Regions from separate parts of the Micromonospora sp. NPDC048830 genome, predicted to be linked through region 2. Evidence: riboswitches for the same ligand, from Rfam matches in the RefSeq annotation. Region 2 holds a riboswitch; each other region holds the start of a gene.
What was found. Region 2 has a riboswitch for cyclic di-AMP ahead of ACGFIZ_RS16645 (coiled-coil domain-containing protein). Riboswitches for the same ligand answer to the same signal wherever they lie in the genome.

Region 1 (7,012 bases), on a different contig from region 2:
GAAGACGAAGATCAACACGGAGATCAAGCGGCTGCAGGGCATGATGCCGAAGACCGTGGTGGTCACCGAGGGCTGCCCCACGATCTCGGGCGTGGTCAGTGAGGCGGCCCGGATCGCCATCCGCACCGCCTGCGCCCAGGTCGGCGACCCGTACGTCTGGGGCGCCACCGGTCCGAACGCGTTCGACTGCTCCGGCCTGACCCAGTACGCCTACAAGGCCGCCGGCATCCACCTGACGCACTTCACGGGGGCGCAGTGGAACGAGGGCCGGGCCATCCCGCGCTCCGAGGCGCGTCCGGGCGACCTGGTGTTCTTCTTCAGTGACCTGCACCACGTCGGCCTCTACCTCGGCAACGACAAGATGGTGCACGCGCCCCGGGCCGGCAAGCCCGTCAACGTGAGCAGCATCAACTACATGCCGGTTGCCGGCTTCCGCCGCCCCGGCTGACGCCCACGCAACCACGGAAACGGCCCCCGCTCGAGCGGGGGCCGTTTCCGTGCGCGGTTGCGGTCAGCGCGGCGCGCCCACCGTCGCCGGCAGCACGTCGACGTCGTCCTGGTTGACGTACATCACCCGGTGGCCGAACTGGATCTGCACGTACCGGTTCTCGCCCCGGATCACCGTCCAGTCGCCCGGCGACGAGCCGTCGAAGGTGACGGCCCGGTAGTACTCGCCGGCCAGCACGCCGCCGACGGCGTACCGCTGGCCCGCCGGGAGGGTGTACTGCAGCGGCGAGATCGCCTGGTAGGGCACCCCGGCCGGGTACGCCTCCCGCTCCGGGTACGCCCGCCCGTACACCGGGATCGTGGCCTTGCCCGCCTTCGGGACCACCACGAAGCCCTGCGCCCACTTCGCCGTCGGCGCGGACGCCGGGTTGTGGAACCAGGCCTTCTGCCCGAGGTACCAGATCGCCGTCCAGTCACCCTGGACGTCCGCGAGGGCGTACGTCTGCCCGGTCGAGGCGCGGGCGCCGTGGTCGGAGATGTACATCGTGTTCGGCGTGCCGTTCGGGCGCAGCCCGCGGTCGTTCACCAGCGGCGCGTCGGCGCTCGGCGCGGTGCGCAGGACGACCGAGGACGAGCCGCGCAGCGGGCACGGCGCGATCGGCGGCGGCGGGCTCGGGACGCCGGGCGGCTGCCGGTTGCAGCCGGTGAACGCCGGCTGGTTGCTGGCGTAGTCGGGGTCGATGGTGACCAGCCCGGTGTGCGGGGTGCCGGTCGACTGGAACGGCGCCTTCAGCAGGTCGAAGTAGTGCGACCAGTTCCAGTACGGGCCCGGGTCCCAGTGCATGCCGGCCACCGTCGACGCCACCGTGCCGGGGACGTTGTCGTGGCCGAGGATGTGCTGCCGGTCCAGCGGGATCTGGAACCGCAGCGCGATGTGCCGCACCAGCTTCGCGGAGGTGCGGTACATCGCCTCCGTGTACCAGGTGCCGTGGCCGGCGAAGCCCTCGTGCTCGAGGCCGATGGACTTGGCGTTGACGTACCAGTTGCCGGCGTGCCAGCCGACGTCCTTGGCCTTGATGTGCTGGGCGATGTAGCCGTCCACCGAGCGCAGCGTGTAGTGCCAGCCCAGGTAGTCCGCCCGCTTCACCAGGTTGACGCTGGGGATTCGTCGACGTGGGCGCTGGCGGCCTCGGCCGAGGCGACCCGCTCGGCGTCGGTCAGGTGCATCGGGCCGAACCCGCCGCTCGTGCTCGGGCGGCCGGCGTGGGTGTCCCACCGGGACTCCAGGTAGGACACGCCGAGCAGGACGCTCTCCGGCACGCCGTACTCGGCCGCGGCGGCCGCGTACTGCTGCTGCCGGTCGGTGGGTGCGTCGGCGGACCCGGTGCCGAGCGGCTCGGCCGCGACGGGCCCGGCGGCGAAGGGTAGGACCGCGGTGGCCGCTGCCACCACGGCGGCGAGCAGGACGCGTCTGCTCGCCGGTAGGTTGGATCGGGGCATCGAACCTCCCGAGTGAGGGTCTGGGTGAGGCCACCCTCCCGCCGCCGCCCCAAGGGGTCAATACCTTTCCGGTTATCGATATTGCGTGAAGGAAAGCTACGGAGACCCCGGTCATACGGAGTGTCACAGCCCGTCGGGTTGCGAATCGGTAACGCCCGTCTCTACTCTGGTCAACCGTCGGCCGGTCACAGCGCCGCCCACACCGGGCGGTGACGGCCCGACACCGCCGAGTCGCCTCCGGGCGAGCCGGGGACCCAGGTACGCCGGGGTGAATCCGCAGCCTCGCTGCGGTAGGGCGCTCTCCCTTCCCGCCCGAACCCGTCAGCTAACCCGGTAGGCGGTACGGAAGAAGGAGAACGGAGCCCGGTGGCACACCATGCCCCGCGGCGCCCGTCGCGCCGGTCGGCCCACGCCGACCGGATGCCGGCTGCGCCGCGTCCACGCTGGTCACGCTTCACCACCGCCCTGGCCGCCCTCGCCGGCGCCGCCGTCGTCCTGGCCGGCGTCGCGCCCCCGGCCCACGCCGAACCGTCGGTCGCCGAGATCGAGCAGCAGATCGACCAGGACTGGAACAAGCTCGAACCGCTCATCGAGCGGCACAACGCCACCCGCCAGGACCTCGCCGCGAAGCGGAAGCAGGCCGACGCGCTCGCCCGGCAGATCGGGCCGTTGCAGCGTCAGGTGGACGAGGCGATGGCGAAGGTCAACGGCCTCGCCGTCGAGGCGTACAAGGGTGAGAATCTTTCGGCCGTGAACGCGCTGCTGGGCAGCCGCTCCGCGAGCCAGATGCTGGGGCAGCTGGAACTGCTCGACCAGTTCGCCCACCGCCAGCAGCGCGACGTCCAGACGGTCGTCGACCTGCGCGACCGGCTGGCCGCGAAGAAGCAGCCGCTGGACGAGATGGTCGCCCAGCTCACCCGCACCGAGGCCCAGCTCGCGGCGAAGCGCAAGCAGATCAACGCCGAGATCGACCGGCTGCAGAAGCTCCGGATCAAGGTGTACGGCAACGGTGGCGGCGGCTCGCTGCGGCCCGCCCCGTGCCCGGCGAGCTATCCGGGCGGCGGCGCCGGGATCGCCGTCAAGTTCGCCTGCGCCCAGATCGGCAAGCCGTACGTGTGGGGCGCCGCGGGCCCGAACGCGTACGACTGCTCCGGCCTGACGATGGCCGCGTGGGCCAAGGCCGGCGTCTCGCTGCCGCACAACGCGGCCCGGCAGCGGGCCGTGACCGCCCGGGTGAGCCGCGCCGACCTGCGCCCCGGCGACCTCGTCTTCTATTACGCCGACCTGCACCACGTCGGCATGTACGTCGGTGGCGGCTGGGTCGTGCACGCCTCCCAGGCTGGCGTCCCGATCAAGATGAAGCGCGTCGACGACGGCCAGGTCAACAGCTACGGCCGCCCTGGTTGACGGGTACGGGGCCCCTGCGGGACGGGGGCCCCTGCTCGCCGCCGGGCGGTGTCAGCGGGTGGGCCAGGTGCGCCAGTTCCGCCAGGACCGGCTCGGGGTCGGGCCGCGCTGCCCCTGGTAGCGCGAGCCGTAGACGGCCGACCCGTACGGGTGCTCGGCCGGCGACGAGAGCCGGAAGATGCACAGCTGCCCGATCTTCATTCCCGGCCACAGGGTGATCGGCAGGTTCGCCACGTTGGACAGCTCCAGCGTGACGTGCCCGGAGAAGCCCGGGTCGATGAAGCCGGCGGTCGAGTGGGTCAGCAGCCCGAGCCGGCCGAGCGAGCTCTTGCCTTCGAGGCGACCCGCGAGCTGGTCGCCGAGCGAGATCACCTCCAGCGTCGAGGCGAGCACGAACTCGCCCGGGTGTAGCACGAACGGCTCGCCGTCGGGCACCTCCACCGCCGACGTCAGGTCGTCCTGCTGAATCGACGGGTCGATGTGCGTGTAGAGGTGGTTGTTGAAGACCCGGAAGAGCTTGTCGAGGCGTACGTCGATGCTCGACGGCTGCACCAGACTCGGCTCGAACGGCTCCAGGGCGAGCGTGCCAGCGTTCAGCTCGCTGACGAGGTCGCGGTCGGAGAGCAGCATCGCAACACCATAGCGATCCTGGTGACAGCCGCTGCGACCGGTTCGGGGGACCTGCGTGTCGTGGTCGCTGATCGTACATTTGTTCGATAGGATGCCGGCATGGCTTCCTGGTCCGAATTCGCCGCTGACGAGCCACGACTCGCCGACGGGATCCGCCTCCTCATGCAGCAGTACGGGCCGGGCTTCGGCTACCTGGCCACCGTCCGTGCCGACGGCGGGCCCCGGGTGCACCCGGTGTCCCCGGTGATCACCGACGAGGGGCTCTTCTGCTTCGTCATCGACTCCCCGAAGCGGCGCGACCTGGAGCGCGACGGCCGCTACGCGCTGCACTCCTTCCCACCTGAGGACAGCGACGACGAGGCGTACGTGGCGGGGCGCGCCCGGCCCGTGACCGACCAGGCGCGGGTGGCCCGGTTGGCCGAGATCGGGCGGGCCGCGCCGCAGGTCGACTGGCGGCTGTTCGAGTTCACCGTCGACGTGGCGATGCTGACCCGGCGGGCGCACGGCGGCTCGTCCGCTCCTGGCGACGGCCCGGGCCGGCCGGCCGTGCAGGTCTGGCTGGACCCGGTGGCGGCGAGGCCCGCGGGCGGCGCCAGTGTCGACGTACCCGATCAGGGGCCGGCCCGGCGCGCGCAGGGCGCCCACCGCGCGGCGGCCTGACCCCCGAAGACGCCGGTGCCGGCCCCGTCGTAGGACGGAGCCGGCACCGGAGTGTCAGCAGCGGTGGTACGTCAGGCCGCGCGGTAGGCGTTCCACGCGGTCAGCATCCGGCTCGCCTGACCAGGGGTGAACTGGTACATGCACGAGTCGTAGGTGTAGTCCATGAAGTTGGTGATCGGGTCCAGGCCCGCCGCGGTGCAGGTGTCCCGCCCGGTGGGGCACTGGAACGCCGCCGAACCCTCGGCCGGGGTGTCGTCCACACTGTCGCCGGCGCCGGAGCAGCCGCCCTGGAAGGTGTGGTACAGGTTCAGCCAGTGGCCGACCTCGTGGGTGCCGGTGTCGCCCTGGTTGTAGTTGGTGGCGGTGCCACCCGGCAGCGACTCGCCCAGCACGACTACGCCGTCCGAGCTGCTCAGCTTCCGCTGCGGGAAGGTCGCCCAGCCGAGCAGGTCGTCGCTCAGCTCGCCGAGGTAGACGTTCAGCGTGTTCTTGCCGCCCTCCCGCAGGGTGCTCTTCATCGAGCGCTCGGCGGACGAGCCGTACACGATCGGGTACCAGGTCGGGTTGGTGACCCGGTTGATCTTCTGCAGCTGGAACGCGAAGGCGGTGGCCGCGCCGCCGGTGGCGCCGCTGTACGCCTGGTTCAGCACGCTGATCTGCTGGGTGATCATCGAGTCCGGGATGTTGCCACCGGCCCGGGTGCTGTCCCGCTGGATGACGTGGACGATGACCGGGATGGTCACGCTCGCCACCGGCGTGGCCCCGGCGCCGGGGCGGAAGTTGGCCCGCTCGCGCAGCGCGGCGGCCAGGTCCGCCTCGCGCTCACGGACCTGGGCGGAGGTCAGCTCGTTCGGCTCGTGCTTGGCGTGGCCGCCGGCCTTGATCCGGGCGTCCGTGTGGACGTCGGCCGGCTCGACGCAGGCGTCCGACGGGGCGGCGGAGAAGGCCGAAGCGGCCGGGACGACGCCCACCGCGGCGGTGCTGAGCAGCAGCGCGAGGGTCGTCGACGCGACGCCGGCGGTCCGCCGGGTCAGCAGGTTGGGACGGAGTCCCATGGGCCCACCTCTTTCTGACGACGCGACAGGGGGTATGTCACGCCGAGGCTGAAACGTGGAGGTGACGTTACATCCGATCGACGAATTTGAGAATGGGCATGTGTTGCTGGGATGAAAACTTCTGGGGGTTTTTCCTGATGGAATGTCATCTTTGGGGGTGCCGGGGGCGCCGGTGACGCGCCCGAGGGGGGTACCTGGTGCGGAGTGGCGGTGACCTCAGGTACAGTGGTGCCGCCTGCGGGTGTAGTTCAATGGCAGAACATCAGCTTCCCAAGCTGACAGTGCGGGTTCGATTCCCGTCACCCGCTCCACACACGAAGGCCCTGGCCAGGACGTCAGTCCCAGCCAGGGCCTTCGATGTTGCTACCGCTTCTTGCGCTGCCCGTGCCCGCTGCGTGCCCGATTCCGGGTCTGCTTGATCTGGGAGCTGAGCGCGTTCGCGATGTGTTCGTCACGTTCCTGCGCGGTGTGCTGGTAGATCATGGCCGCGCGGGTGGAGGCGTGGCCCATCCGGGCCATCAGGTCGGCGAGGCTGGCACCGGTGCGAGAGGCCAGGGTGTTTCCGGTGTGCCGCAGGTCTGGAAGTTGGAGCGGCGCAGGACAGCGCCCTTCGCTCCGGTGAAGATGAGCGCGTCCTGATCGTCACCGACGAAGTCGTCCAGGTGGGCGCGGATGTCGCGGCGGATCGCGTCGGGGACGGTGACGGTCCGAATGCCGGCATCGGTCTTGGGTGGCCCGAAGGCGAGGCTTCCGTCTGAGCGCTCGACCAGGGTCGCGCGGACCGTCACGGTCCTACAGCGCGGGTCGACGTCGCGGCGGCGTAGCGCGGCGAGTTCTCCGTAGCGGAGGCTCGCGAAGGCGGCGAGCAGGACCAGGGCGCGAAGCCGGCCGGGCACGATGTCGGCGAGCTGGAAGACCTGGGCCACGGTGGCGACAGGTCGCTCAGCCGCGCGCTCGATGCGGCACCCTTGATCCGACAAGGGTTGCGCGGTGGTTGCGCAGGGCCATCCCGCCAGCCGTCGACCCGGGCGAGCCGAGCAGACCACCGCCCGGCCCGCCAGCGTCCGTACGTGCGTCAAGGTCCGCTTGACGTGGCGGGCCGGGCGGCGGCCCGCTCCCCGGAGGGCGGGTCGGCGGCAGACGGGATGGCACAACCGTTGACTCGGCGTGCGACTGTGTTTGCAGGCGCCTGGGATCGGAATGGAGAGCCGCTTGGATAGCCCCGATATGTCCACGATTGTGGAGTCGTATCGATACCGTCTGTTCGTAAGAGGGATGCGCCTCGCTCTGCTCTTCCCGGTAACGCTCGTGCT
Region 2 (7,012 bases):
CCCGTTCCAGCTGACCGGCGGCGTACGGGAGCTGAGCACGCACGCCGAGCGGCAGCGGGCGGCCCGCGAGGCGGCCCGGCAGCGCCCGGAGGACTACCGCGAGTACGCGCACGTGGTCGTCGACGAGGCCCAGGACGTCTCGCCGATGCAGTGGCGGATGATCGGCCGGCGCGGCCGGCTGGCGTCCTGGACGGTGGTGGGCGACCCGGCACAGACGGCGTGGACGGGCGAGGAGGAGGAGCTGACCCGGGCCCGGGACCAGGCGCTGGGTCGGCGCCGCCGGCACCACTTCACCCTCACCACCAACTACCGTAACTCCGCCGAGATCTTCGCGGTGGCGGCGGCGGAGATCCGCCGGCTCTACCCGGACCTCGCGCTGCCCAGCGCGGTCCGGACCACCGGCGTCGAGCCGGTCCAGCGCACCGTCCCGCTGGCCGAGCTGCGGCCGGCCGTCGGCGCGGCGGTCGCCGAGCTGCTGGGCGAGGTGGAGGGGACGGTCGGGGTGATCACGCCGGTCCCGCGCCGGGACGAGGTCGCCGGCTGGCTCGCCGGCCAGGCCGGCCCGCGCCTGCAGGTGGTGACCAGCCTCCAGGCCAAGGGCATGGAGTACGACGGGGTCGTGCTGGTCGCCCCGAGCGAGATCCGGGCCGACCCGGGCTCCGGCGTCCGGACCCTGTACGTGGCCCTGTCCCGGGCCACCCAGCGCCTCACCACGGTCGACCCGACCGGCTGACCGGGTACCCGGACGGGGTCGCCGGTCGGAGTGCCGACGATTACTTGCACACATAGCGATGTGAGCATAGATTGGGCCGGCAGCGGGACAGGGACGGAGGGTGTGGGCGTGGGCGCAGGTCATGACCACCACCACGGCGTCGCGTACGCCGCCGAGCGCCACCGGGGCCGGCTGTGGGCGGCGTTCGGGCTGCTCGGCGCGCTGATGCTGGTCGAGGCGGCCACCGCGTACGTCACCGGCTCGCTGGCGCTGCTCTCCGACGCCGGACACATGTTCACCGACGTGCTCGGCATCGGCATGGCGCTCGCCGCGATCACCGCCACCCGCCGCGCCACCGCCGCCCCCCAGCGCACCTTCGGGCTGTACCGGCTGGAGGTGCTCGCGGCGCTCGGCAACGCGCTGCTGCTCAGCGGCGTCGCCGTGTACGTCCTCGTCGAGGCGGTGCGCCGGTTCGGCAACCCGCCGGAGGTGACGACCGGCCCGATGCTCGCGGTGGCGGTGCTGGGCCTGCTCGCCAACCTGGTCGCGTTCGCCCTGCTGCGCGGCGCGGCAGAGGAGAGCATCAACCTGCGCGGGGCGTACCTGGAGGTAGTGGGCGACCTGCTCGGCTCGGTCGGGGTGATCGCCGCCGCGGCCCTGATCTGGGCGACCGGCTGGTGGTGGGCGGACCCTCTCGTCGCGGTCGCGATCGGCGTGTTCATCCTGCCCCGCACCTGGCGGCTGGGCCGGGCCGCCGTCCGGATCCTGGTGCAGGCCGCCCCGGAGCACCTGCAGGTCACCGCCGTGCACGACCGGCTGGCGGCGGTGCCCGGCGTGGTCGAGGTGCACGACCTGCACGTCTGGACGCTGACCTCCGGGATGGAGGTCGCCTCGGCGCACCTGACCATGGCCCCGGGCGCCGAGGTGGGCGCCGTGCTGACCGCCGCCCGCACGGCCCTGCACGAGGACTTCCACATCGAGCACGCCACGCTGCAGGTCGAGCCGGGAACATCGCCGGGAAACTGCGGTCCGACCGCCTGGTGATACCCAGCTCCGTCGATCCGGTGGGATATTGTGCCGGCATGCCGGATTTGATGGGTTTGATCCAAGTACCGTGCGTCACGGGCGCAGCGCCGACCCCACCAGCACCGGTAGGCTCGATCCCGGCCTCCGCTCCGGTGGCGCCCACCGGCGCCCGCGGCGGCCGTCGCCTAATCGCCCGCGAGGGCGAGCCGGGGAACCACGTTCGTGGGGTGCATCCGCGTGAGCGGTAGGGATCTTCCGTCCCGAACCCGTCAGCTAACCCGGTCGGCGGCTGACGGAAGGACACGCGTATGCCAGTAGTGGCACCTGTACGAAGGACGGCCGCCCGGGTGGCGGCCCTGCTCGCGCTGGCGCTCGCCGGCGCCCTCGCGGTCGCCCCCGCCGGCCCGGCACAGGGGGCCCCGGCCGCCGCCCTGCTCGCCGCCGCGCCCGGCCAGGACGACGAGGGCGGCACCCCGGCGTTGCGCGCCGCGCTGGAGGCGGCCAGCAAGGGCTACCTCGACGCCAAGGCCGCCCTGAACCGCTCGGTGCAGCGGCAGCGGCAGCTCGGCGCCCAGCTCAAGACGATCGAGGCGGAGCTGACCGTGCGCGACGCCAGGGTCGGCGAGATCGCCGGCGTGGCGTACAAGACGGGCCGGCTCCGGGCGGCGTCGGCGCTGCTGAACAGCGCCTCGCCCGAGGGGTTCATGGACCGGGCGGCGGCGCTCGACCAGGTCGCCAGCAACGAGGACCGCATCCTGCGCGACCTGCTGGAGACCCGCGACCAGGCGAACCGGACGAAGCAGGCGCTCGACGGCGAGATCCGCGAGCAGCGCCGGCAGGTGACGGTGATGGGCAAGCGCAAGGAGCAGGCCGAGCGCGCGCTGGCCGTGGCCAACGAGCGGGCCAGCGGCGGGTCGAGCCCCGGCGGCACCTCCGGCGCCACCGCCACCCCCGCCAAGCGCAACCCCGACGGCTCCTGGCCGGCCGAGTCGTGCAGCGTCAACGACCCGACCCCGGCCAACGGCTGCATCACCCCGCGCACACTGCACGCGCTCCAGCAGGCCAAGGCCGCCGGTTTCACCCGGTACGTCTCCTGCTACCGCCCGGGCGGCTCCGGCGAGCACCCCAAGGGGCGGGCCTGCGACTTCGCCGCCCAAAAGGACGGCTTCGGCGGCGTGGCCACCGGCGGCGACCGCACGTACGGCAACAACCTGGCGGCGTACTTCGTCCGCAACGCGGACAACCTGGCCGTGCTGTACGTGATCTGGTTCAAGCAGATCTGGCTGCCCAGCAGCGGCTGGAAGGCGTACAGCGGCGGCAACGGGGACCCGTCGAGCGACCACACCAACCACGTGCACCTGTCGGTGTACTGACCCGCGTCCCCCGGTGGCCGGCCGCGCGGCCGGCCACCGGGGCGCTACGCCTCCGGGCGTACGCGGGATGTCGCCGGTGGGCCCACGACCCGGGCGGCCGGCGCGGCGAGCATCGGGACATGACCCGACTCCCGCCCCGCGCCCGCAAGGCCCTGCTCACCCTGCACCTGGTCACCGCGCTCGGTTGGCTCGGCGCGGACCTCGTCCTGCTCACCCTCGGGGTGGCCGGCCTGCGCGGCGCGGACCCGGCCGCCGTCTACCCCGCCGCCGCGCTGGTCGGCACCTGGCTGTTCGCGCCGCTGAGCGTGGCGGTCTGGCTGGTCGGGGTGGCCAGCTCGCTGCTCACCCCGTGGGGGCTGCTGCGGTACCGCTGGGTGCTGGTCAAGCTGCTGCTCACCACGGTGATGACCGGGCTGGTGCTGTTCCTGCTCACCCCGAAGCTGCGGCTGCTCGGCGAGCTGGCCGGGGCGGCCTCCGCGCACGACATGGTCGACCTGGTGGTGGCCCCGAGCGTGTCGTCCGCCCTCCTGGTGGTGGCCACGGTGCTGTCCACGTACAAGCCGTGGGGGCGGCTGCGGAGGTCGGGCGGCCGCTAGCCGGAGGGCTCAGGCCCGCGAGGCGGAACCGTCCGGCGGACGGTCCAGCACCTCGGCGAGCCGACGGGCCAGGCCGAGGTGCGCCGAGCGGGCCTGCCGGAAGGCGTACCCGAACAGCGGGGCGGGGGCGGAGAGCGTGATCTCGACGTCGATCCGGACCACGCCGTCCGGCTCGTCGCGCAGCCGGGTGTGGTTGCGCACCGTCGTCGCCGGCCACTGCCGGGCCGCCATGACGACCTCATTCTCGGTGACCACCAGGACGTCCGCCTGGTACGTCGTGGAGAAGCGCAGCGGGCCGGCGGCGAGCCGGTCGGTGATCGCGTAGCTGGCCCGGGCGCCCGGCCGGGGCGGCAGCCGGCGCACCCGCGTGATCAGCGGGTGCAGCTCGCCCTGCCGGGAAAGGTCGCCGAGCAGCGCCACCGCCTCGGCGCGCGGGCAGCGCGCCTGGACGGAGTACTGGAAGCTGTCGCGCCGGAGCATGCCCACGATCATCCCCCAGCGGAGCCGGCGACGGAAGGGTCCGACGCCGTCAGGCGCCGGGCAGGACCTCCGGGGTGGCGTTGCCGGCGTAGTACGGCTCCGGGGCGCCGAACAGGCCGAGCAGGCCGGTGACCCAGAGCTGTCGGTGGACGAACCGGCTCGGCTCGGTGACGACCAGCTTCACGCCGCTGACCTCGGCGGTCTGGAAGCCGGCCACCATCGCGCTGATGCCGACGGAGTCGATGAAGGTGACGAGGCGCATGTTGAGCTCGATGCGGGTGGGCCGCCCCTTGGCGAGCACCTCGGCGACGGCTTCGCGCACCTCGTACGCGGTGTCGACGTCGATCTCACCGCGCGGGGCGATCTCGATGACACCACCCGACAGTACCGACTTCACGATCGACAGGCTCACGCGAGCACCTCCACTCGCCCGTTCACGGGCGCCTCATCAGTACGCGGGCCGCGACCGAGAGTATTCCTCCGACGGCCTCGGTCGCCACCCCTCGGGATGAGCAATTTCGTGGATCAGGGCGCAGGAAACGCCCCATCCGGACTATTCATATCTGGTTCGGTCACATCTGGTTCGGCACACGAACATGTTCCTCGGCCGGGAGCGGCGCTCGGGCCGGCCCCGATGGCCGATCTCGCCGCCCCAGGGTAGCGGTCCCCACCGACCATTGCGCGCCACCTCGCGTACCGGGCGTGCCCCGCCTGGGGCGCGCGACGGCCCGCGGACGGTGCGGCGCCCCGCGACAGGCGGCGCCACAGTTGCCGGACGGCCGGCGGGACGACGAGCGGAGCCAGGCCGGGCGGAGAGCATTCTCTCCTGCCCGGCCTGGCATTTTCCGACTGTGAAGGTCGCCCGGCATGCGGTCGGGTGTCCTACCGGTCCGGGCCGTAGAGGCCGAAGTGCAGCGCCGGGTCAGCCGGCTCCCAGGTGTTGGTGAACTGCGACCGGGCGCCCATCTCGGCAACGCGGCCGAGCAGGTCGTTTCCCAGTGCCAGCCGGGCCGGCTCCCAGGCGCACAGCGCGCGTGGGATGTCGGGCTCGGCAGCGAGCGCGGCCGCGAGCGCCCAGGCGTCGGCGGCCGCCTTGGCGGTGCCGGCGGCGGCGTGCGGTCGCGCGGCGAACGCGGCGTCGCCGAGGAGGGCCACGCGCCCGAAGGCCATGTTGCGAACCGCGATGTCGAGAACGATCTGGATGTAGGGCTCGGCGGTCCGGGTCACCACCTCGGCCGCGGCGGGCGGCAGCAGCTCAGCGGCGTCGGACCGCATCTGGTCGACGTACCGCTGCTGGACCTGTCCGGGGTGCACCGAGACGGATGCGGTCAACCCGCGCTTGTCGGTGACCATCTCGTCCAGTTCCCGGCCCTCCGCGACATTGCGGTACCAGACGTAGTTGAGCTGCCGGTTCCCTCGGGAGAGGCTCCCGTCGGCCGCGGGAATCGGGTAGATGCAGATGTGCGACGTGTCGATGACGGCGTACGTCGTCGCGTCGTGGAGGAGGTCGGCCGTCTCGGCGGACACCTCGCGCTCGGGCACGGTCCCACGCCAGCCGACGTAGCCCGCGTAGCGCGGCTGGACGCGCGGCTGGAGCCGCCGGCGCCCGACCGACGAGATGCCGTCGGCGAACACCACGAGCTGGGCACGCTCGACGCGGCCGCTGGTGAAGCGGACGTCGACGCCTTCGTCGTCCTGACTGACTCCCACGGCGTAGTCGCCGAGGTGGTAGTTGTCGGTGCCGAAGTCGTCGAGCAGGACGCGGTACATCGTCGTCCAGGAGCTGAACCGCCACGCGGCAGGCTCCTCATGGACGACCTTGTTCCCGACGCCGAGATAGCGCAGCGCCGACGAGCCGATGCTGATGTCGTCGACGCCGAAGCCGTGCGGTCGCTCGGCGATCCAGCGGACGGTGTCGGGCTGGAGGACGATGCCGCCGCCCCGGCCGTCGAGGTACGTGGGGGTCCGCTCGAAGACATCGACGTCGAAGCCCTGCTCGCGCAGCAGCAAGGCCACCGTGAGGCCGGCGAAGGATCCGCCGACCACGACCGCGCGGCGCCCCTCAGTCATGGTCGTACCTCTCGCTCTCGTCCAGTGCTGGTCCGTACGGGTGGTGTTCGAGATTGACGACGATGGCGTCCTGCGTCGTCCGGGCGACGATCATCCGCACCGGCTCGGTGTCACTGGGGTTCTCCTCCCAGTGCACGACGTGGGGCTTGATGTAGACGAAATCGCCGGGGTGTGCCTCCCGCACCTCGTCGAGCGTGTCGCCGACCCACCAGCGGCCCACCCCGCTGACGACGTAGAGCGCCGTCTCGGACTGGCCGTGGTGGTGCACACCGGTCCGGCTGCCCGGTGGCAGCACGGAGAGTCCCATCCACAGGTCCTCCGACCCGAGGCGACGGGCGGAGACGGCCTCGAAGCGCTTCAGGCCGGAGGTCTGGGGAGTGTCGTCGGAGAGGTCGTCGGCGCGGATGACGTGCACGCCGGCCTCGCCGGATGCCCCGGGCGACGAGGCTCCGGACAGATCGTGGTGGCTCATGGCGCATACTGTGGCCCCGCTGGCCGCGTCCGGGACATGTGTCGCCACCCAGGTATGGCGCTCAGTCAGGTGTCGTGGCACAGTCACGCCCATGCAGGCGAGCGATGCCGTGCAACTGCGCCCCTGGCTGGAGGCGATCGCGGCGATCTCCACCGCGCTCAATCGCCCGGTCTCCCTGCCACATGTGCTCGACCTCGTGTCCGAGACGGCGTCCCGCCTGCTCGGCTACGACTTCTGCGCCGTCCTACTCGTGAACGAGGAGCGCAACGCCCTGACCATCACG
Region 3 (7,012 bases), on a different contig from region 2:
CCACGGCGACCGCCCCGCCGTGATCACCGCGGACGCCCGGCTCAGCTACCAGGACCTGGCCGGCCGCGTCGCCGACCTCGCCGCCCGCCTCGGCCCGCACCGGCGGCTGGTCCTGCTCGCCGGCGCCAACCGCCTCGACGAGCTGGTCGGCTACCTCGCCGCCCTCACGGGTGGACACCCCCTGCTGCTGGCGCCCGGCGACAACGCCGCGGCGACCGACGCGCTGATCCGGTCGTACGACCCGGACGTGGTGCTGCGCCGCGTCGGCGGGACGCTGGTGGTCGACGAGCGCCACCCGGCCAGCCGGCACGAGCTGCACCCCGACCTGGCCCTGCTGCTGAGCACCTCCGGCTCGACCGGCTCGCCGAAGCTCGTCCGGCTGTCCCGGTCGAACCTCCAGGCCAACGCCGAGGCCATCGCCGGCTACCTGGGCATCCGCGACACCGACCGGGCCGCCACCACCCTGCCGCTGCACTACTGCTACGGGCTGTCGGTGGTCAACAGCCACCTGCTGCGCGGGGCCGCGCTCGTGCTCACCGACCTGTCCGTGGCCGACCGCCGGTTCTGGGAACTGTTCCGCGCGGCCCGGGGCACCGCCCTGGCCGGCGTGCCGTACACCTTCGAGCTGCTGGACCGGGTGGGCTTCGCCGAGATGCGCCTGCCCCACCTGCGCTACGTCACGCAGGCCGGCGGACGGCTCGACCCCGAGCGGGTGACCCGGTACGCCGCCCTCGGCCGCCGGCGCGGCTGGGACCTGTACGTCATGTACGGCCAGACGGAGGCCACGGCCCGGATGGCGTACCTGCCGCCGCGTCTGGCGGCCACCCGCCCGGAGGCGATCGGCGTCCCGGTGCCCGGCGGCTCGTTCCGGCTGCGCCCCCTGCCCGACCGGCCGGAGCCGGACACCGGCGAGCTGGTCTACACCGGGCCGAACGTGATGCTCGGCTACGCCGACGGTCCCGCCGACCTGGCCCTCGGCCGCACCGTCGACGAGCTGCGCACCGGCGACGTGGCCCGCCGCGCCCCCGACGGCCTGTGGGAGATCGTGGGACGCGTCGGCGGGTTCGCCAAGGTCTTCGGGCTGCGCGTCGACCTGGCGCGGGTCGAGGAGCGGCTGCGCGCGGCCGGCGTGTCGGCGTACTGCGCGGGCACCGACCGGGAGCTGGTCGTGGCGGCACAGGCCCCGGCCGAGGCCGACCGTGTCCGGCGGCTCGCCGCCGCGGCGGCCGGCCTGCCGGCGCGGGCGGTGCGGGTGCACATGCTGGCCGAACTGCCCCGACTCGGCAACGGCAAGCCCGACCGGACCGCCCTGCTCGCGCTTCCCGCCGACCCGCCGGACGCCGCCGGGGCCGACCTGTGCCGGCTGTACGAGCGGGTACTGGACGTGACCGAGGTCACCCCGGACGACAGCTTCGTCTCCCTCGGCGGCGACTCCCTGTCGTACGTGGAGATGTCCGTCCGGCTGGAGGAGGCCCTGGGCGGGCTGCCCGCCGACTGGCACACCACCGCCATCCGGGACCTGCGCCCGCCCGCGCCGGAGGCGCCCCGCCGCCGCACCGCCGTGCTGGAGACGAGCGTGGCGCTGCGGGCGGCGGCCATCGTCGCGATCGTCGGGTCGCACATCCCGCTGTTCACCGTCAAGGGCGGCGCCCATCTCCTGCTCGCGGTCGCCGGGTTCAACTTCGCCCGGTTCCAGCTGACCGACGCGCCCCGCCGGGACCGGCTGCGCGCGGCCGGTCGCGGGATCGCCCGGGTGGTGCTGCCGGCGGTGCTCTGGATCGCCGCGGCCGGCGCGGTCACCGGGGACTACGGGCTGACCAACGTCCTGCTGCTCAACAGCGTCCTCGGGCCGCACGACGGGGCCACCGAGTGGCAGTTCTGGTTCGTCGAGGCGCTGGTGTACATCCTGCTCGCCGCGGTCGCGCTGCTGGCCGTGCCCGCGGTGGACCGGCTGGAGCGGCGGCTGCCGTTCGCGCTGCCGCTCACCCTCGCCGCGCTCGGCCTCGTCACCCGGTACGACCTGCCGGGGCTGGCCGACCGCGGCCACGTCCCGTCCGCCGTCGTGGTGTTCTGGCTGTTCGCCCTCGGCTGGGCGGCGGCCCGCGCCGACACGACCGCCCGGCGCGTCGTGGTCACCGCCGCCGCCCTGCTCACGGTGCCCGGGTTCTTCGGTCAGCCCGCGCGGGAGGCGCTGGTCGTGGCCGGGTTCGCGCTGCTGGTCTGGGTGCCCCGGCTGCCGAGCCGGCGGGTGGTCAACCGGGCGGCGGCGCTGCTGGCCGGCAGCTCGCTGTACGTCTACCTCACCCACTGGCAGGTGATGCCGCTGGTCGCCCCGTGGTCGCGGTGGGCGGCGCTGGTCGCGTCCCTGGCCGTGGGGATCGGCTGCGCGGCGCTCGCCCGGCTGGCCGCGCGGCGGCTGCCGGCGGTGGTACGCCGCGCCCGGGCGCGCGCCGCGGCCCTCGGGTGAGCCGGGCTCCGACCGTCAGTCGTCGGGGCAGCAGACCGTCAGCGCCCCGGGCCGCACCCTGACCTTCAGCCGTTTCGTCTCCGCCCGCGCCCCGCCGTCCAGCTCGTACGTCCGCGGCGCGGCGAACCGTACGGTGATCTTCCGGCCCCGGGTGATCCGCACGAACGGCGACTCGTCCGAGCGGCCGGCGGCCATCCGCCCGAGCGTCCGCGCCCAGTCCACCGCGCCGGCCGCCGTGGCCACCCCGACCTCCAGCGCGCCGTCGTCGGGACGGGCGTCGTCGAACGCGGGAATGCCCCCGGTGATCGTGCCGACGTTGCCGAACAGCACGCAGCTCGCCTCGCCGTCGAACCAGTCGGCCCCGTCCACCCGGACCCGGGTGCGGACCAGCTCACCGCGGACGTGCCGCAGCCCCGTCCACACGTACGCCAGGCGGCCCAGCCGGCCCTTGAGCCGGCGGTCGGCCTCGCCGATCAGCTCGCCGTCGAAGCCGGCGCCGGCCATCACCGCGAAGTGCTCGCCGTTGAGCCGGCCCAGGTCGAGCCGGCGCCGCCGGCCGCTGAGGCCCACCCGCACCGCTTCAGGCAGGTCGGCCGGGACGCCCACGTTGGTGGCGAAGAGGTTCGCCGTCCCGGCGGGCAGGATCGCCATCGGCACCCCGGTGCCGGCGAGGGCGTCGGCGCAGCGCTGCACCATGCCGTCGCCGCCCCACACGAAGACCAGCCCGGCGCCCCTGTCGAGCGCCTTGCGGACCTTCTTCGGCGCCTTGCGGCTCTTGGGCACCTCGTACCAGAGCAGGTCGTCGACGCCGGCGCCGGCCAGCGTGGCGCGCAACTCGTCGAGGCCGCCGCCGAGGGTCTTCTTCCGGTGGGCGACCACCGCGACGGTGCCGACGCGGCCCGGGGCGGCCTCGTCGGGCCTGGTCCTGGTGCTGGTGCTCATGCCCGCCGGTGTTACCCAGCCGGCCCGGAGTCCACGCGTCCCCGACCCCGGACCCTGGGACGGGAGCGCCCGGCCGGAGGACCGGCCGGGCGCTTCGGTGTGCCGGGTCGCCGGGCCGCATCGGCCGACGACCGTGCGTCAGAGGCTGAGCCGCTGGCCGGGGAAGATCAGGTCGGGCTGGTCGCCCACCACCCGCTCGTTCCTCTGCCACAGCGCGCGCCAGCCGCCCCGGACGCCCTTGGCCTGCGCGATCTCCGACAGGGTGTCCCCCGACCGCACCACGTAGGTCCGGCCGCCGCCGGTGGCCGGGGCGCTCCTCGTGGTGTCCCGCCTGCTCCGCGACGCCGGCGTCTCGGTACGCGAGGACCGCTCCTTCCTCGGGGCGGCCTTCGTCTCCGACTTCGGGCGGTACGTCTTGGTCGAGCCGCCCTTCCTGCCGCAGGTCGGCCACGCCCCGATGCCCTGGCCCCTGAGCACCTTCTCGGCGATGCGGATCTGCTCGCCGCGGGTCGCCAGGTCGGCGCGTGCGGCGTACTTCCTGCCGCCGTAGCCGGCCCAGGTGCCCTGCGAGAACTGCAGGCCCCCGTAGTAGCCGTTGCCGGTGTTGATGTGCCAGTTGCCGCCGGACTCGCACTGGGCGATGGCGTCCCAGTTGACCGCGGCCTGGGCCGGGGCGGCGGGCCCGAACAGGGCGACGGCCCCGGCGACGGCGCCCGCGGCGACGGCGGCACGGCGAGCGGTCACCCGACGATGGCGGGCGAGGTATTCAGTTGCCATGGTGATCCTCCACGCCGACGAGGTGAGCTGTCGGGTTCGGGCCGAGGAGCCCGGCCGCCGGTGGCGGCTTCACCCCGAGGTGACGGTGCACCGAGGAACGTTGGGTCCCCCGCTCCTGCCCTGAGGACAAGGTGCCGACGGCCGGCGGCAGGATTAGGCGTTACCGACCGTGGTGTCCACGTTCGTGGACCCGACCGACGTTAGGCACCATCCGCGACGGCCGCCCACCTCTTGTCGCCTTCGTCACCCGCTCGGGCGACGGGCTCCACAGTCGATTTGCGCCGCCGCGCCGGACGTGCATGGCGCCCGATGGACCGACTCCGACCCGGCCCTCCCCCACACAGGGCGGTCACGCATCGTGAGTTCCGTCCGATCCCGCCCATCGCCGACGCGGGCCATCCCCCACTCAGGTCAGTGCGGCGGGCGCTGGCCCAGCCCGCGCGCGGCGACGTCGGCCGTGCAGCTCAACTCCCCGGGAGCGAGCTGGACGCGGCTCGGCCGCCACACCTCCACCCGCTCACCGTCGACGCGGGCCAGCAGGCAGTCGTACTGGCTGCCGCGCAGCGCCACTCCGACGACCCCGCCCGCCGCCGTGACCTGCTGCGCGAACAGCGGGTCGAGGTCCATTCCGGCCAGCGCCGCGCGGACGCCCTGCTCCGTGGGCGCGGCGTGGCCGGACAGGGCGCGCCGCAGCTCGTCCTCGGCCGACGCGGGGATGTCCACCGGCCGGACGGCCAGCGGCGGGCCCTCCGGACAGGACACCTCATCGCCACAGGAGGCACACCCGGCCTGGTGGACCTTCGGTGTCGAAATCAGCGGTCGTGAGAGGGGCCCGCACGGCAGAACCGGCCGGCGCCTTCGTGGCGCCGGCCGGCTCGTACCTGTCCTCCGCCGCCCTAGAGGGTGCGGGCCAGCCGGTCGGCCAGGATCCTGGTGAACCGGGACGGGTCGGCCAGCTCGCCGCCCTCGGCGAGCAGCGCCATGCCGTACAGCAGCTCGGCGGTGTCGGCGAGCGCGTCGGACTCGGCGCCCTGCTCGTGGGCCGTGCGCAGCCCCTCCACCAGCGGGTGCCCCGGGTTCAGCTCCAGGATCCGCTTGACCTGCGGCACCTCGTGCCCCATCGCCCGGTACATCTTCTCCAGCGTCGGGGTGATGTCGTGCGCGTCCCCGACCACGCAGGCCGGCGAGGTGGTCAACCGGGTGGAGAGCCGGACCTCCTTGACGCTGTCGCGGAGCTTCTCCGTCATCCAGGTCAGCAGGTCGGCGTACTCCTGGCGCTGCTGCTCGCGGGCGGACTCCGCCTCCTTCTTCTCCTCCTCGGTGTCCAGGTCGACCTGGCCCTTGGCGATCGAGCGCAGCGGCTTGCCGTCGAACTGGCCGACGCGGTCGACCCAGACCTCGTCCACCGGGTCGGTGAGGATCAGCACCTCGTAGCCCCTGGCTCGGAACGCCTCCATGTGCGGCGAGTTCTCGATCATCGACCGGGACTCACCGGTCATGTAGTAGATGTCGCTCTGGCCGTCCTTCATCCGCTCGACGTAGTCGCGCAGGCCGGTCAGCTGCTCCGGGTCGTGGGTGGAGGCGACGGAGACGACGTCGAGGATCGCCTCGGTGTTGTCCGGGTCGTCGAGCAGGCCCTCCTTCAGGGCGGGGCCGAACTCCGACCAGAAGGTGCGGTAGCGCTCGGCGTGCTCGGTCTTCATCTCCTTGACCGTGGCGAGGATCTTCTTCACCAGCCGGCGGCGGACCGCCCTGATCTGGCGGTCCTGCTGGAGGATCTCGCGGGAGATGTTGAGCGACAAGTCGTGCGCGTCGACGACGCCCTTGACGAAGCGCAGGTAGTTGGGCATCAGCGCGTCGCAGTCGTCCATGATGAACACGCGCTTGACGTAGAGCTGCACGCCGCGGCGGGCCTGCGGGGCGAACAGGTCGACCGGGGCGTGCGACGGCAGGAACAGCAGCGCCTCGTACTCGAAGGTCCCCTCGCCCTTCATGTGGATGGTCTCGAGGGGGTCGGCCCAGTCGTGGCTGACGTGCTTGTAGAACTCCTTGTACTCGGCCTCGTCGACCTCGCTGCGCGGGCGGGCCCACAGCGCCTTCATCGAGTTCAGCGTCTGCACCTCGCGGGTGACCTCGTCGCCGGCGCCCTTGCGCTCGACGGTCATCCGGATCGGCCAGGCGATGAAGTCCGAGTACCGCTTGACGATCTCGCGGATCTTCCACTCGGCCGTGTAGTCGTACAGGTGGTCGTCGCTGTCCTCGGGCTTGAGGTGCACCGTGACGGCGGTGCCCTGCGGGGCGTCGTCGACGGTCTCCACGCTGTACGTGCCCTCGCCGGTGGACTCCCACCGGGTGCCCTCGCTCTGCCCGGCGCGGCGGGTCAGCAGCGTGACCCTGTCGGCGACCATGAACGTGGCGTAGAAACCGACGCCGAACTGCCCGATCAGGTCGGCGGACGCGGCCGAGTCCTGGGACTCGCGCAGCTTGGCCAGCAGCTCGGCGGTGCCCGACTTGGCGATGGTGCCGATCAGCCGGACGACGTCGTCGCGGGACATGCCGATGCCGTTGTCCCGGACGGTGAGCGTGCGGGCGTCGCGGTCGACCTCGATCTCGACGTGCAGGTCGGAGACGTCGGCTGCGAGATCCTTGTCGACCAGGGACTCCAGGCGCAGCTTGTCCAACGCGTCGGACGCGTTGGAGATCAGTTCGCGCAGAAAGACATCCTTGTTCGAGTAGATCGAATGGACCATCAGCTGGAGCAGTTGGCGGGCCTCCGCCTGGAACTCCAACGTCTCGATCCGGTTGCTCACACCGACCCCCTTCTGG
Region 4 (7,012 bases), on a different contig from region 2:
GTGGTGGGTCGCGCGCTCGGCCGCCCGGATGCTGACCAGCCTCGCGGTCGCGGTCGCCTTCTCCCTCGGGGCCGGCTCGCTGCCGTTCGACGCCGTGATCCCCGCCGACGCGTCTGCCGTCCGGTCCCCGGCCGGCGGTCTCTCCATCAGCGCCGTCGGTCACACCGACCCCGGCGCCCCGTTCGCCGGCCGGCCGGTCGTGCTCGGCGCGCCCGCCGGGGCGGCCCCGGCTCCGGGCGCCCCGGTCGGGCTCCGCGCCGTCGCGGACCACGCCGCGGCGAGCGTGGGCACCGCCGCCGCGTACACCGCCAATGCTCTCCCGGCCGGGGCGGCCATGCCGCCGCTACCCACCGCGCACCCCGTGGCCCGGGCGGCCGGGCCGGGCCGGGCGCCGCTCGGGCCCGCCCCCGCCGCTTCCGGCCCCCGCGCGCCCCCGCGGCCCTGACGCCCCGCGGGCCGAGCCCGCTTCCACCGCGCTCCAGGACCCCTCGCGTTCCCGCCGGCCCGACTCCGGTGGCGCTCCCGCGCCGCCCGGTCGGTCGGTGCGGGCTCCGCTTCCGCATCCACCCCGTGAGGTGCCGACGTTGGACACCGTTCTCTACCAGTTCCTGATCGAGGTGCCGCAGGCCGCCGTCATCTGGTTGGTCCTGCTCGTGCTGGCGCTGACCGTGCTCACCGTCCTGGTGACCCGCCCGCAGCGGGACCAGCCGGCGGGCGATCCCGCTCCGTCCGCCGTCGAGGCCGCCGCCGAGGAGTTGGCCGACCTGCGCCGGTACGCCGAGGAGGTGGCCGTGGCGGCGGCCGGCGCCGCGCGGACCGCCCGCCGCCGCCGCGACGCGTGGCTCGCCGCGCAGGAGGCCGCCGAGCGGGCCTGGCGGGCGTACGACGCGGCGGAGACGGCCGCCCGCCGGTTCGGCGGCGCGGGTGCCCTGCCGACGCCCCGCACCCCCCGCACCCCCACCGAGTACGCGGCCCGCGAGCGCTGGCTGCACCACGCCGCCACGGCCGCCCACCTGCGCGGCGAGCTGTCGATGGGGCAGCTCTGCGACGTCTTCGCCCGACGCGGCGGCTGGGACCCCCGGCGGCACCCGGTGGAGCAGGAGGTCGTGCTGGCCCGTGCGGTACGCGACGGCAGGCGGGCCGGGTACCTGGCGGCGGCGGAGCGGGAGCGGGCCGCCTGGCGCGACGCCGAGCTGGCCGCCGAGGCCGCCCGGATCCTGGCGGCCGAAGCGTCCGCCGCGGCCGAGCGGGCCCGTCCCGCCCCGGCGCCCCTAGCCCCCGCGGCGGTCTCGTCCCGGCGGCCCGCGTGGGTGGCCCGGTGGCGTCCGGCCCGGGCCGGCTGACCCCGGCCCGCGGCCCGGGCTGACTGGACCCGGCCCGCCCACATGCTGGGCCGACGGGCCGAACTCTGCCGGGTGAGCCCGGTCACGTCGCCTCGGAAACGGGCGTCGGCAACCATTCGGTGTGTTTGAAGACTGCAAGTCCCCGACGATCACGACCGATTGTCCGATTGTCGACCGGCGGCGCCGGAATGGTCGCCTATCCCATTGAGTCACGTCAGTTCCCGGATGTGCCGCAAAAAAATCGGCCGTCGAAGGTTTAAGCAGGTGACACGCGGTTGGCAGGCCGGCGACCGGCCAGTAGTGTCGGCCCGTCCGGTGCGGTAACCGATCGCAAGAGGCGACGCCGCGCCGACCCGCTCAATCGTGACCAACACGAACCGGGGACCCAGTGCACGTGTGGGGTGAATCCGCGGGCCACGGCCCGTGGTAGGGCGATCTTCCCGCCCGAATCCGTCAGCTAACCCGGTAGGCGGTGTCGGAAGGAGTTCCATCCTCGTGCAGCACCACCACACCTCTTGGTTGTCCGTCCCGTGGAGGAACGCGTGAACGACAACCTGAAGCAGCAGCTGCGGCGTCTCGCCGCCCGGCGGCCGTACCAGATCGTCGCCGGCTCGGCCGCGGCGCTCCTGCTCGCCTCCGGCACCGGGGCGCTGCTCGCGAACGGCGACGACGCCTCCGCCCCCCGGCAGGCCACGACGGCCGTCGCCGAGATCGCCCCCCGCCTCGACGGCGCGGCGACCCGGGGCCAGGCCCGGGCCGTGACCGACGCGCCGAGCGCCACCTCGACCGCGGCGAACCCGGACCTGACGGCCACCGCCGCCCCCACGCAGTCCGAGTCGAGGCCGGCCGCCCCCAAGCCGCCGTCGTCGAAGGCCCTCGACTACGACTACCAGGCGCAGACGACCTACTACAACTGCGGCCCCGCCGCCGTGCGCAACGCGCTGTCGGCCACCGGGATCGCCAGCGACCAGGACACCCTGGGCGTCAAGCTCGGCACCACCGAGATGGGCACCAACTCGGCCGAGGACACCACCCGGGTGCTCAACCAGATGGTCAAGGGCAGCCCCTACAAGACCCGGATGATCCCGGGCAACGCCGCCACCCCGGCGCAGATGGACCAGCTCCAGGCCGACGTGGTCAAGGCGATCTCGGCCGGGCGGGGCGTCGTGGTGAACATCGCCGGCTCCGCCACCGACGTCGACGGGGGCTGGCACTCGTTCCCCGGCGGCCACTACATCGCCGTCGTCGGGTACGAGGACCAGGGCCGCACGGTGAAGATCGCCGACTCGGCGAACCCGGCCGTGCCGTCGTACTGGATCAGCACGATCGCGCTGGCGAACTGGGCCGCCACCCGCGGCTACTCGGCCTGACCCGTCCTCCCCGCACACCGGGCGCCGGCCCGCCCTGGGCCACAACGCCCACGTCGAGGACCCGGCCGCGGTCCTGGCCCTCCTCGCCCCGTACGCGACGCCCGCGCGGGGCTGACCTCGCCCCGCACGCGGGCCGACCGGCCGGGTCGGCTGACCGGCCGGGTCGGCTGATCAGCCGGGGTGAGGGCGCCGGGTCAGGCTGTCGGGGACAGGGGGGAGCCGTCGTGGGCGACGGCCTCGGCGGCGCGCGGCGTGGGCGCGGCGGTCGGCTCCCCGCCGGCCGCCAGCTCCCGTCGGGCCGCCGCCAGGAACGCCTCGGCGTACGACTCGGCCGGGAAGTCGCCCAGGTACCGGGCCCGGGTCGCCCACCGGGCCGCCGCCGACGGGTCGGTGTCCAGCAGCCGCCCGAGCACCTCGTCGAGGTTGCCGGCGTCCCGCCGCAGCACGTAGCCCGACCCGGCCAGCGGGAACCGCTCGACGAACCGGTCGCCGTCGGCGCCCATGTCCGTCACCGCGTACGGCTTGCCCGAGTAGAGGTAGTCGGAGATCACGCCGGAGACGTCCGAGACGAGCGCGTCGGAGCGGTTGACGCAGTCGACCAGGGACATCCCCCGGCTGGCCGCGGCACCCCAGACGTGCTGGCGGCCGGTGCGGGCACGGTCCGCCGCGAGCAGCTCCTCCAGCCGGGCGAGCTGCCGGGCCGACGCCGGGTTCTGCGAGGTGTACGGGTGGGCGCGCAGGATCACCGTGGCGCCCCGGGCCAGCAGCCCCCGGACGATCGTCTCGCCCACCGGCAGCGAGCAGTAGTTGGCGTCGGCGTGGTGGCCGGTCCACGTCGGCGTGTACAGCACGGTCGGGTTCGCCAGGCCGGTGACCTGCGCCCGGCGTACCTCGATCGACTCGACCTGCGGGCGGCCGACCACCACGAACTTCTCGGCCGGGATCTCCACGCCCGCGCGGGCGTACCGGTCGATCGCCGCCGGGCCGGCGACGAAGATCCGGTCGAAGATGGCCGAGACCGGGTTCGCGCTCGGCGCCTTGTCGCTGTCGCCGTGGTGGATCTGGATGTGGGTGAGCTGCGAGAACCGGATGCAGTGGCTGTTCTTCGCCCCGTGGTTGACGTAGAACGCCACCCGCAGGCTCGGCACCAGCGCCTCGTCCATCGTCCTGGTGGTCGGGCAGTAGACCACGGGGGCCGTGGTGGCCGCCGCGATCGGGGCGAGGAACTCCGGCTCCCGGACCAGCACCAGGAACGGCCGGCCGATCCGCTCCAGGTACGGCAGCCACATGGTGACCTGGTACTCGGACCCGGGCGGGGCGGAGAAGTGCAGCAGGAACTCCGGCTGGTGCCGGCGCAGCGCCCGGGCCACCGCCCCGCCGCCCGCGCCCGGGCGGAACCGGCGGCGGGCCAGGTCCAGGGCGACCGCCCCGGCGGCGGCGCCGACGAGCAGGGCCGCCACCAGCGCGACCGCGGCGGGCAGCGCCAGCGCGGCGGCCAGGGCGACGGCGGCGAGCAGCGCCAGCAGGGCGTCGCCCAGCCCGGCGGCGACCAGCGGCGTCCACGACCGGACGGGCAGGTTGGCGGCCCGGATCTCCAGGTTGCCGGCCTGCCGCAGCGGGCCGACGAGCAGCACCAGCCCGAGCAGGACGAGCGCGGTGGCGGCCAGGGCCGGGTCGAAGCCCGCGTCGAGCCGGCGCGCGTACCCCACCAGGACGCCAGCGGCGAGCAGCACCGCCTCGGCGGTGCTGTCGGCCGCCGGCCGGACCCGGCGCTCCCAGGCCGCGGCGGCGAGGGCCGCCACCGCGAGCGCCAGCCCCCAGCCGGTCGCGCCGGTGAGCGCGAGGACGAGGAACGCCAGCACCGCCAGGCCGGTGGCCGCCGCCCGGGCGGTCAGCTTCCTGACCAGGTCACCACGCATGTCGGTACCCGCTTCTCCCGCCGCGCCGGCGAACTCAGCCGGCCGTCGCCGGGGCGGCGGGCTTGCCGGCCTGGCCGGGAATGCCCGCCGCGGGCGCCTCGCCCGGCGCCCGGCGCACGTCGATGACCTGCCCGGTGAGCTCCGAGACCAGCACGTCCAGCGACGACTGGGCGACCGTCTCGGCGGCGAGCAGGGTGTGCTCCGGCTCCTCGCCGAACGCCTTGGTGCGCATCGGGGTGGCGGTGCGCTCCGGGTTGATGCAGTTCACCCGTACGCCGTACTCGGCCCACTCGTCCGCGAGGGCCTGGGTCAGGTTGACCAGGGCGGCCTTGGTCGCCGAGTAGAGCGCGTAGCGGGCCCGGCCCCGGGTGTACGAGCTGGAGGTGTAGAGCAGCAGCTGGCCCTTGGTCTGCTGCAGGTACGGCAGGGACTGCCGGGCGATGGTGACCGGGCCCACGAAGTTGACGTGCAGGACCCGGTCCATCGTCTCCTGGTCCATCTCGGTCAGCTCGCCCTTCTCCAGGATGCCGGCGGTGACGACCACGTGGTCGATCCGGCCGGTGGCCTCGAAGGCGGTCCGCAGCGCGGCCTCGACGTCCTCGGCGCGCTCGACGTGGGTGCCGGTGGTGGAGCGGCTGAACGGGAAGACCTGCGCGCCGTAGCCGCGGGCCAGCTCGGTCAGCTCGTGGCCGATGCCGTAGCTGCCGCCGAAGACGACGATCGTCCGGCCGGTCAGCTCCTCGGTGTAGGCGCGCTGGTCGGTCAGCCGGGGCGCCTGCGCGGCGGCGAGCTGGAACAGCTTGTCCGCCAGGTGCACGTCGACCGGGTGGGTGACCTTGATGTTCTCGTCCGAGCCGTCGATCACCTTGATCGGGGTGCCGGGCAGGTAGCGCAGCACCACGCCGCAGTCGTCGGTGGCGGCGAAGTTCGGGTCGTCCGCCGCGATCCGGTACGCCTCGCGGATCGTGCCCGAGCGGAACGCCTGCGGGGTCTGGCCGCGGCGCAGGGTGGAACGGACCGGGATGTCGGTGATGCAGTCGTTCTCGTCGACCTGGACGATCGTGTCGGCCGACGGGATGGCCACGTCGACGGCCGAGTATGTCCACAGCGCGTTGACGCACTCGCGCACGATGCGGGCGCTGACCAGCGGACGCACGGCGTCGTGGAAGAGGATGTTGACGTCGCCCTCGCCGACGGCGTCCAGCGCGATCCGGGTGGTGGCGTTACGGGTGTCGCCGCCCTCGACGACCTTGCTGACCTTGCGGAAGCCGGCCTTGTCGACGATCTGCTGCGCCTCGGCGACGTGCCCCGCGGCCATCAGCACGATGATCTCGTCGATCTCGGGGGCCGCCTCGAAGACCGCCAGGGTGTGCTCGATGATCGGCTTGCCGGCGATCTTCAGCAGCTGCTTGGGGATGCCGAGGCCCAGCCGGGTCCCGGTGCCGCCGGCCAGCACCACCGCCACTGTCCGCGCGGGCCGCCACGGTGCCGGGGTCTCCGGTGCGGCGTCCAGGCCAGCGGTGTGGTCCTGCGTCATGTGCCGATCCTCACTTCCGGGGGAGGGATGCCAAACGTTGGGTTGCGACCGCACTACGGCCGGGTGAACGATAACGCGTACGCCGCGCCGCCCCCAGGGACGACGCGGTGGGTCGGCACCCGCACGACACCGTACGGGCGCCGCAGCCCTACTTGCCGTTCGAGAATTCCTCGTAGGCGCGCAGCACCTCGTCGGTCGGGCCGTCCATCCGCAGCACGCCCGACTCCAGCCAGATCGTCCGTTCGCAGGTGTCGCGGACGGAGGAGAGCTGGTGGCTGACCAGGAACACCGTCCCAGCGCTCTCCCGCAGCTCGCGTACCCGCTGCTCGCTGCGCTTGCGGAAGCCCTTGTCGCCGGTCGCGAGCGCCTCGTCGATCAGCAGCACGTCGTGCTTCTTGGCCGCCGCGATGGAGAACCGCAGCCGGGCGGACATGCCGGAGGAGTACGTCCGCATCGGCAGCGAGGCGAAGTCGCCGCGCTGGTTGATCCCGGAGAACTCGATGATCTCCGGAGCGAGCCGCGCGACGTCGTCGGGGCGCATGCCCATGGCCAGGCAACCCAGTGTGACGTTCCGCTCACCGGAGAGGTCGTTGAGCAGGGCCGCGTTGACGCCGAGCAGCGACGGCTGACCCTGGGTGTAGACCGCGCCCCGGTTGACCGGCAGCAGCCCGGCGATGGCCCGCAGCAGGGTCGACTTGCCGGAGCCGTTGCTGCCGATCAGCCCGATCGCCTCGCCCCGGTACGCGGTGAAGCTGACCCCCTTGACCGCGTGCACCTCGCGGACGTTCGGCGCGGAGGTGCGGGACACGATCCGCTTCAGGGCGGCGACCGGGCTGGTGCCGC

Region 1: linked by a shared signal. The riboswitch ahead of ACGFIZ_RS01370 (NlpC/P60 family protein) and the one ahead of ACGFIZ_RS16645 (coiled-coil domain-containing protein) in region 2 are both predicted to bind cyclic di-AMP.
Region 3: linked by a shared signal. The riboswitch ahead of ACGFIZ_RS11975 (transglycosylase family protein) and the one ahead of ACGFIZ_RS16645 (coiled-coil domain-containing protein) in region 2 are both predicted to bind cyclic di-AMP.
Region 4: linked by a shared signal. The riboswitch ahead of ACGFIZ_RS10330 (C39 family peptidase) and the one ahead of ACGFIZ_RS16645 (coiled-coil domain-containing protein) in region 2 are both predicted to bind cyclic di-AMP.

What each region holds. Positions count from the first base shown of each region.
Region 1 covers NZ_JBICUP010000001.1:282,018-289,029, forward strand. The annotation lists gene ACGFIZ_RS01355 (NlpC/P60 family protein) at 1-448, shown strand, start outside; gene ACGFIZ_RS01360 (N-acetylmuramoyl-L-alanine amidase) at 512-1,594, opposite strand; gene ACGFIZ_RS01365 (hypothetical protein) at 1,591-1,947, opposite strand; cyclic di-AMP (ydaO/yuaA leader) riboswitch at 2,162-2,301, shown strand; gene ACGFIZ_RS01370 (NlpC/P60 family protein) at 2,368-3,354, shown strand; gene dcd (dCTP deaminase) at 3,406-3,984, opposite strand; gene ACGFIZ_RS01380 (pyridoxamine 5'-phosphate oxidase family protein) at 4,084-4,644, shown strand; gene ACGFIZ_RS01385 (zinc metalloprotease) at 4,716-5,699, opposite strand; tRNA gene ACGFIZ_RS01390 (tRNA-Gly) at 5,937-6,010, shown strand; gene ACGFIZ_RS01395 (hypothetical protein) at 6,063-6,218, opposite strand; gene ACGFIZ_RS01400 (hypothetical protein) at 6,218-6,625, opposite strand; gene ACGFIZ_RS01405 (hypothetical protein) at 6,912-7,012, shown strand, end outside.
Region 2 covers NZ_JBICUP010000017.1:43,916-50,927, forward strand. The annotation lists gene ACGFIZ_RS16635 (HelD family protein) at 1-733, shown strand, start outside; gene ACGFIZ_RS16640 (cation diffusion facilitator family transporter) at 842-1,756, shown strand; cyclic di-AMP (ydaO/yuaA leader) riboswitch at 1,911-2,042, shown strand; gene ACGFIZ_RS16645 (coiled-coil domain-containing protein) at 2,047-3,111, shown strand; gene ACGFIZ_RS16650 (hypothetical protein) at 3,231-3,707, shown strand; gene ACGFIZ_RS16655 (SRPBCC family protein) at 3,717-4,187, opposite strand; gene ACGFIZ_RS16660 (STAS domain-containing protein) at 4,237-4,599, opposite strand; gene ACGFIZ_RS16665 (FAD-dependent monooxygenase) at 5,070-6,257, opposite strand; gene ACGFIZ_RS16670 (cupin domain-containing protein) at 6,250-6,729, opposite strand; gene ACGFIZ_RS16675 (GAF domain-containing protein) at 6,821-7,012, shown strand, end outside.
Region 3 covers NZ_JBICUP010000010.1:96,969-103,980, forward strand. The annotation lists gene ACGFIZ_RS11965 (AMP-binding protein) at 1-2,467, shown strand, start outside; gene ACGFIZ_RS11970 (diacylglycerol/lipid kinase family protein) at 2,483-3,409, opposite strand; gene ACGFIZ_RS11975 (transglycosylase family protein) at 3,548-4,186, opposite strand; cyclic di-AMP (ydaO/yuaA leader) riboswitch at 4,189-4,356, opposite strand; gene ACGFIZ_RS11980 (hypothetical protein) at 4,598-4,948, opposite strand; gene htpG (molecular chaperone HtpG) at 5,083-6,996, opposite strand.
Region 4 covers NZ_JBICUP010000008.1:90,222-97,233, forward strand. The annotation lists gene ACGFIZ_RS10320 (hypothetical protein) at 1-445, shown strand, start outside; gene ACGFIZ_RS10325 (hypothetical protein) at 576-1,343, shown strand; cyclic di-AMP (ydaO/yuaA leader) riboswitch at 1,688-1,830, shown strand; gene ACGFIZ_RS10330 (C39 family peptidase) at 1,874-2,713, shown strand; gene ACGFIZ_RS10335 (CDP-glycerol glycerophosphotransferase family protein) at 2,908-4,632, opposite strand; gene ACGFIZ_RS10340 (D-ribitol-5-phosphate cytidylyltransferase) at 4,667-6,169, opposite strand; gene ACGFIZ_RS10345 (ABC transporter ATP-binding protein) at 6,318-7,012, opposite strand, start outside.